Regions from separate parts of the Streptomyces sp. 184 genome, predicted to be linked through region 1. Evidence: riboswitches for the same ligand, from Rfam matches in the RefSeq annotation. Region 1 holds a riboswitch; the other holds the start of a gene.

Region 1 (4,061 bases):
GCGGCGGCCGACTCCGTCGAGGAGCCGTCGCTGCTCTCCCGTACCGGCGGCGCACCGACCTTCGCCCTCGGCGTCTCGGAGATCTTCTCCAACGTGACCGGGGACAGCCTCAAGGCGTTCTGGTACCACTTCGCGATCATGTTCGAGGCGCTGTTCATCCTGACCGCGCTGGACGCGGGCACCCGGGTGGGCCGCTTCATGCTCCAGGACACCCTGGGCAACGTCTACAAGCCGCTCAAGCGCGTGAGCTGGTGGCCGGGGCTCATCGGCACCAGCGCGGTGGTCGTGGGCCTGTGGGGCTACTTCCTGTGGGTCGGCGTCAACGACCCCCTCGGCGGCATCAACCAGCTCTTCCCGCTCTTCGGCATCACCAACCAGTTGCTCGGCGCGGTCGCGCTGACGATCTGCACCACACTGCTGATCAAGTCGGGGCGGCTGAAATGGGCGTGGGTGACGGGCATCCCGCTGATCTGGGTCGCGGTGGTGACGCTCACCGCGAGCTGGCAGAAGGTGTTCTCGGACGACCCGCGGGTCGGCTTCTTCGCCCAGGGCGACGTGGCGCAGGAGGGCATCGACTCCGGCAAGCTGTCCGGGCAGGAGCTGGAGGACGCCGAGACGATCGTCACCAACACGACGGTCGACGGCGTGCTGTCCGCCGTCTTCGCGCTGCTGGTGATCGTCGTGATCCTGGACGCGGCCCGGGTGTGCGTGAAGTCGCTGCGCGACCCGAAGTCGGTGGTCAGCCACGAGGAGCCGTACCACGAGTCGTCGTTCATCGCGCCGGCGCAGCTCATCCCGACCAAGGAGGAGAAGGCGGAGCTGGCCGCGGCAGGGCTCGGCAGCGGCGGCGGCTTCAAGCCGGGCACGGGACCGGGCGCCGGCGGCGGCAGTGGCGGCGGCGGTGCCGGTGGCGCCGGCGGCGGCAAGCAGGACGGGGCGGGCTCGTGACGGGCACGGCGACGCTGGCGGCGGCCGGGCGCAAGGTCTGGTGGTACGTCCGCGAGGTGATCGGCGACACGGCGTACGAGCGCTACGTCGAGCACCTGCGCCGCCACGACCCCGAGGCGAAGGTGCCCGGCCGGCGCGAGTTCGAGCGGATGCGCACGGACGCGGGCGACGACCCGCGCAAGGGCTTCCGCTGCTGCTGAGAGCGGTGCGGCGGGCAGCAGCCGACCGCGGTGGGCTCCCCCACTGCGCGCTGCGCGCGCGTGGGCGGTACCCCCAGGCCGCCGTCCCCCGGTTTCCGGGGGCGGCGGCCCGTTGTCGGTGGGGCAGGGCACACTTTCAGGCATGGACTTCACGGTGCGGCCGGTGCGGCCGGAGGAGTACGAGCAAGCCGGTGAGCTGGTCGCCCAGGCGTATCTGGCGGACGGGCTGCTGACGTTCGGCGAGGACGACGGCTATGTGCACGAGCTGCGCAACGTGCGCGCCCGGGCGGCGGCGGAGCGCGCCGAGGTGCTGGTCGCGGTCGACGGGGACGGCCGGCCGGACGGCGGGCGGGTGCTGGGCAGTGTGACCTTCGTGACGGCGGGGTCGCCGTTCGCGGAGCTGAGCGGGCCCGGGGAGGGCGAGTTCCGGATGCTGGCGGTGGCGCGGGAGGCGCGCGGCCGGGGTGTGGGCGAAGCGCTCGTACGGGCCTGTCTGGACCGGTCCCGGGAGCTGGGCGCGCACCGGGTGGTGATCTCCAGCACCCCGGACATGGCCCCGGCCCACCGGCTGTACGGGCGCATGGGGTTCATACGCGCCCCCGAGCGCGACTGGTACCCGCTGCCCGATCTCCCGCTCTGGGCCTTCGTCGCGGACCTCTGACGCACGACCGACACGCGACACAACATATAGGGGTGGTTCCCTGACGAGCCACTAGATGTATGCTCGTCCTAGCTGCCGAGCAGGGGAATCCGGTGGAAGTCCGGAGCTGTCCCGCAACGGTAAGCGAGGTGCCGCCATGCCCGCCACGCGCCGGTGTGTCCGTACGTCGTGAGCCCGAGAACCTCCGGCAGCGATCGATGACGTCCGGGTCTCGTGGATTGGGCTCACGGACGCAAGCGGGTCCGCCTCAGGCGGTGTCTGGCATGCCCGCGTGCGCCCGTACCGCAGCCTCTGCCGCGCGGCCCCGCCGAGCGAGGGAGAGCAGCACCTTGACGATCGCACCACCGGCCGTGCTTACGGAGCCCGCCTCAGCCACCCCCCGTGCCGACGACGGCCCGGCCGCCGCGCTCACCCGCACCCTCGCCGAGCTGACCGCCGACCTGCCCGCCACCGACCCCGCCAGGGTCGCCGCGGGCGCGCTGCGCGGGCGCCACCCCGGCTCCGGGGAGGCGGAGTTGCGGGAGCTGGCCACCGAGGCCGCGGCGGCGCTGATCGCCGAGGAGCCGGAGTACTCGCGGCTGGCCGCCCGGCTGCTGACCCGGGCCGTCGCCGAGGAGGCGGCGGGCCAGGGCGCCACCTGCTTCTCCGCCGCGATCGAGGTGGGCCACCGCGAGGGCATCGTCGCCGACGCCACCGCCGACTTCGTACGGCGGCACGCCGCGCGCCTCGACGCCCTGGTGGACGAGGCCGTCGCCGAGGGCCGCGACGACCTGTTCGGCTACTTCGGCCTGCGCACGGTCTACACCCGCTACCTGCTGCGCCACCCCACCGAGCGCGCCGTCATCGAGACCGCCCAGCACTTCTTCCTCCGCGTCGCCTGCGGCCTCGCCGCCGACCGGTCCGACGCCGCCGTGAGCGAGGTCGCCGAGCTGTACGGGCTGATGAGCCGCCTCGGCTACCTGCCCTCCTCCCCCACGCTGTTCAACTCCGGCACCCGCCACCCGCAGATGTCGTCCTGCTACCTGCTGGACTCCCCGCTAGACGAGCTGGACTCGATCTACGAGCGCTACCACCAGGTCGCCCGGCTGTCCAAGCACTCCGGCGGCATCGGCATCCCCTTCACCCGGGTCCGCTCCCGCGGCTCGCTGATCCGCGGCACCAACGGCCACTCCAACGGCATCGTCCCGTTCCTGCGCACCCTGGACGCCTCCGTCGCCGCCGTGAACCAGGGCGGCAAGCGCAAGGGCGCCGCCTGCGTCTACCTGGAGCCCTGGCACGCCGACGTCGAGGAGTTCCTGGAGCTGCGGGACAACACCGGCGAGGAGGCCCGCCGCACCCACAACCTCAACCTCGCGCACTGGATCCCGGACGAGTTCATGCGCCGCGTCGAGGCCGACGGCGTCTGGTCGCTGTTCTCGCCCGCCGAGGTGCCCGAGCTGACCGACCTCTACGGCGCCGCCTTCGACGCGGCGTACGCGCGGGCGGAGGCCGAGGGGCGGTACGTCAAGCAGGTCCAGGCGCGGCAGCTCTACGGCCGGATGATGCGTACCCTCGCGCAGACCGGCAACGGCTGGATGACCTTCAAGGACGCCGCCAACCGCACCGCCAACCAGACCGCGGAGCCCGGCGCCGTCGTGCACTCCTCGAACCTGTGCACCGAGATCCTGGAGGTCTCGGACGACGGCGAGACCGCGGTGTGCAACCTGGGGTCGGTCAACCTCGCCGCCCACCTCGGCCCGGAGGGCGAGATGGACTGGGAGCGGCTGGACGCCACGGTCCGTACCGCCGTGACGTTCCTCGACCGGGTCGTGGACGTCAACTTCTACCCCACCGAGCAGGCCGCCGCCTCCAACTCCCGCTGGCGGCCGGTGGGCCTGGGCGTGATGGGGCTCCAGGACGTCTTCTTCCGGCTGCGGCTGCCGTTCGACTCCCCCGGGGCGCGCGCGCTGTCCACGCGGATCGCCGAGCGCATCATGCTCGCCGCGTACGCCACCTCCGCCGACCTCGCCGAGCGGCACGGCCCGCACCCGGCCTGGTCCCGCACCCGCGCCGCCCGCGGGGTGCTGCACCCCGACCACTACCCCGCGGCCGACGTGACCTGGCCGGAGCGCTGGACCGCGCTGCGCACCCGGATCTCGGAGACCGGCCTGCGCAACTCGCTGCTGCTGGCCATCGCGCCGACCGCGACGATCGCCTCCATCGCCGGTGTCTACGAGTGCATCGAGCCGCAGGTCTCCAACCTCTTCAAGCGC
Region 2 (4,061 bases), 1.3 Mb from region 1:
GACGATGTCGCCGAACTCCGCGTAGCACATGTGCGTGTGGATCTGCGTGTCCGCCCGCGCGACGCCCGTCGTCAGCCGGAACGCCTCGGTCGCCCACGCCAGGTACGCCGGCCGGTCCGCTGCGCGCAGCGGCAGCGTCTCGCGCAGCGCCGGCTCGTCCACCTGGATCACCGCAGTGCCCGCCGCCTCCAGGTCGGCGACCTCGTCGCGCAGCGCGAGCGCCACCTGCCGGGCGGTCTCGGCGCGCGGCTGGTCGTCGCGGACGAAGGACCACGCCAGCATCGTGACGGGGCCGGTGAGCATGCCCTTGACCGGGCGGTCCGTGAGCGACTGCGCGTACGCCGTCCAGCGGACCGTCATCGGCTCCGGCCGGGAGATGTCGCCGGCCAGGATCGGCGGCCGGACGTAGCGGGTGCCGTAGGACTGCACCCAGCCGTGCCGGGTGGCGAGGTAGCCGGTGAGCTGTTCGGCGAAGTACTGCACCATGTCGTTGCGTTCGGGCTCGCCGTGCACGAGCACGTCGAGCCCGGCCTCCTCCTGGTACGTCACCACCTCGCGGATCTCCGCGGCGATGCGCTCCTCGTAGCCGTCCGCGCCGATCCGTCCGGCGCGCAGGCCGGCGCGGGCGGCACGCAGGTCGGCGGTCTGCGGGAAGGAGCCGATCGTCGTCGTCGGGAGCAGCGGCAGCTTCAGGCGGGCGCGCTGGGCGGCGGCCCGCTCGGCGTACGGCGCGTGGCGGCGGGCGTCCGCCGCGGTGGCGGCGGCGCTGCGGGCGCGGACAGCGGGGTCGCGGGTGATCGGGGAGGCGGCGCGGGCGGCCAGGGCGGTGCGGTTGGCGGCGAGTTCGGCGGCGACGGCGCCGGTGCCGCGGCCCAGCCCGCGGGCGAGCGTGACGACCTCGGCGCTCTTCTGCCGGGCGAACGCCAGCCAGTGCAGCAGTTGCGGGTCGATGTCCCGCTCCGCGGCGGCGTCCAGCGGTACGTGCAGCAGGGAGCAGGACGCGGCGACGTCGACCCGGTCGGCGAGCCCGAGGAGGGTGCCGAGGGCGGCCAGCGCCCGCTCCAGGTCGCAGGCCCACACGTTGCGGCCGTCCACGACCCCGGCGACGAGCCGCTTGCCGGGCAGCCCGCCGGCGGCGGCCAGCGCGTCGAGGTTCGCGGCGGCGGCGCCGGTGAAGTCCAGCGCCAGGCCCTCGACGGGAGCCTTCGCGAGCACCGGCAGAGCGTCGCCGAGGCGGCCGAAGTACGAGGCGACGAGCAGCGCGGGGCGGTCGGCGCGGGCGCCGAGTTCGCGGTACGCGCGCTCGGCGGCGGCCAGTTCCGCGGGCGTACGGTCCTGCACGAGCGCCGGCTCGTCGAGCTGCACCCACGCGGCGCCGGCCGCGCGCAGGTCGGCCAGCACCTCCGCGTACACCGGCAGCAGCTTGTCCAGCAGCGTCAGCGGCTCGAAGCCGGCGGGCGCGCCCGGCGCGGGCTTGGCGAGCAGCAGGTACGTCACGGGCCCGACCAGCACCGGCCGGGGGCCGGGGGCCCCGAGCGCCAGGGCCTCGGTCAGCTCGGCGGTCTGCTTGGCGGAGTCGGCGGTGAAGACGGTGTCCGGGCCCAGCTCGGGCACGAGGTAGTGGTAGTTGGTGTCGAACCACTTCGTCATCTCCAGCGGCGGCGCGTCCTGCGTGCCGCGGGCCATGGCGAAGTAGCCGTCGAGGGCGTCGGCGGCGACGGCCACGCGGTGGCGCTCGGGGATCGCGCCGACCATGACGGTGGTGTCGAGCACGTGGTCGTAGTACGAGAAGTCGCCGGTCGGCACCTCGTGGACGCCGGCGTCGGCCAGCTCCCGCCAGGCGGCCCGGCGCAGTTTGGCGGCGGTGGCGCGGAGTTCACCGGCGTCGACCCGGCCCTTCCAGTAGCCCTCGATCGCCTTCTTCAGCTCCCGGTGGTGGCCCTGCCGGGGGTAGCCGTACACGGTGGCCCGTGCCGCCGCGGCCGCGGACTTCGCTGTCACGGAGATCTCCTTCGCGAGATGGATCCCTGAGGTCCCGGGGACGGAAGGAGAGGGGGAGGGAGACGCGAAGGGGGCGGCCCGGGGCGCGCCCGCGGTGCCGCGGCGGGTGTCCGCCGCGTCGCGGTGCGTGTCCGTGTGCCTGCCCTGTACGTCACGTGCGCCGACCCGCCCTCGAAGGTCACCGGGATGACCGCGCACGGAAGCCCCGCGCACGGGCAGCGGGCAGGTCTTCGGACTCGCGGGCGGTCCGTACGCGACGAGCTGCGCGCACGGGCACCTACTGGCCGTCGCTTCCCGGACCCTTCGGGTCCAGTGCGTATGACGGCGGTCGTTCCCGCTCACCGCTGCGGGGCAGTCCCGGATTCCCACCGGGTTCCCTCTTGCGACGCCACCGCCTGGCGGACGGGGCGAACCGGCTGCACGGCCAGTGTAGGGCGCCCGTCCGGCACCGGCCCGTCCCCGGCTTCGCCCCCGGCCTTGACCCCGACGCAGGGTCAACCTCCGAGCATGGCGGCATGACCACCAGAACCCCCGCCGTCGAGGCCGCCGGGCTGCGCAAGTCGTACGGCGGCCGCGAGGTCGTCGCCGGCGTCGACCTCGCCGTGCCCGCCGGCACCGTCTACGCCCTCCTCGGCCCCAACGGCGCCGGCAAGACCACCACCGTCCGCATCCTGACCACCCTCCTCGCCGCCGACGCCGGCACCGCGCGGGTCGCCGGCCGCGACGTACGCCGCGAGCCCGCCCGGGTGCGCGCCGCGATCGGCGTCACCGGCCAGTTCTCCGCCGTCGACGGGCTGCTCACCGGCCGCGAGAACCTGCGCCTCATGGCCGACCTCGGCCACCTCGAAGGCCCCCGCGCCACCGTCGTCACCGCCCGGCTCCTCGACCGCTTCGGCCTCGCGGGCGCCGCCGACCGGCGCGCCGCGACGTACTCCGGCGGCATGAAGCGGCGCCTCGACCTGGCGATGACGCTGGTGTCCGGGCCGCGGCTGATCTTCCTCGACGAGCCGACCACCGGCCTCGACCCGCGCAGCCGCCGCGAGTTGTGGGACGTCGTGCGCGAACTCGTCGCCGACGGCACCACCGTCTTCCTCACCACCCAGTACCTGGAGGAGGCCGACCGGCTCGCCGACCGCATCGGCGTGCTCGACGGCGGCCGGCTCGTCGCCGAGGGCACCGCGGCCGAGCTGAAGCGCCGCGTCCCCGGCGGCCACGTCGAGCTGCACGCCGCCGACGCGGCGCGGGCCGCGGAGCTGGCGCGGCGGCTGCCCGGCGCGGTGGCCGACCCCGCGGCGCCGGCCGTCACCGTGCCGTACGACGGCAGCCTCGGCGCGCTGCGGGGGCTGCTGGCCGGGATCGAGGACGACGGGTCGGTCACCGGGCTCGCGGTGCACACCACGGACCTGGACGACGTGTTCCTGGCCCTGACCGGCCACGCCGCCGACGCCCCCGCCGACGCCCCCGCCGGAACCGAGGGGGCACGGGCATGACCACCGCGCCGTACGTCCTGCGCGACTCCGCGACCATGCTGCGCCGCAACCTCCGGCACATGGCCCGCTACCCCTCCATGACCGTCATGCTCGTCGGCCAGCCGCTGCTGTTCCTGCTGCTGTTCACCTACGTCTTCGGCGGCACCATGAGCGCCGGCCTCCCCGGGCCCGCCGCGGGCGGCGACCGCGCCGGCTACCTCACGTACCTCACCCCCGGGATCCTTACGATGACCGTCGCGAGCGTGTCCATCGGCACCGCCGTGCTCGTCGCCAACGACATGACCGACGGCATCATCGACCGGTTCCGCACCATGCCCATCGCGAAGTCCTCGGTGCTCACCGGCCACGTGCTCGCCGCGCTCATCCAGACCGCGCTGGCGCTCACGGCGGTCGGCGCGACGGCCTTCGCGCTCGGGCTGCGCACGGACGCCTCGGCGGCGCAGTGGGCCGCGCTCGCCGGGCTGCTGGGGCTGCTGTCGTACGCGCTGACGTGGTTCACGGTGGCGCTGGGGCTGGCCAGCCCGGACCCGGAGACGGCGAGCAACCTGCCGATGGTCTTCGTGCTGCTGC

What was found. A riboswitch is a leader RNA that binds a small molecule or an ion and turns the genes downstream of it on or off. The one in region 1 is predicted to bind cobalamin.
Region 2: another riboswitch for cobalamin. It lies ahead of metE (5-methyltetrahydropteroyltriglutamate--homocysteine S-methyltransferase); the one in region 1 lies ahead of QBL21_RS06475 (ribonucleoside-diphosphate reductase subunit alpha).

What each region holds. Positions count from the first base shown of each region.
Region 1 is NZ_CP123230.1:1,479,736-1,483,796, reverse strand. It holds gene QBL21_RS06490 (carbon starvation CstA family protein) at 1-948, shown strand, start outside; gene QBL21_RS06485 (YbdD/YjiX family protein) at 945-1,148, shown strand; gene QBL21_RS06480 (GNAT family N-acetyltransferase) at 1,291-1,809, shown strand; cobalamin riboswitch at 1,868-2,014, shown strand; gene QBL21_RS06475 (ribonucleoside-diphosphate reductase subunit alpha) at 2,139-4,061, shown strand, end outside.
Region 2 is NZ_CP123230.1:205,530-209,590, forward strand. It holds gene metE (5-methyltetrahydropteroyltriglutamate--homocysteine S-methyltransferase) at 1-2,001, opposite strand, end outside; cobalamin riboswitch at 2,226-2,383, opposite strand; gene QBL21_RS00735 (ABC transporter ATP-binding protein) at 2,517-3,491, shown strand; gene QBL21_RS00740 (ABC transporter permease) at 3,488-4,061, shown strand, end outside.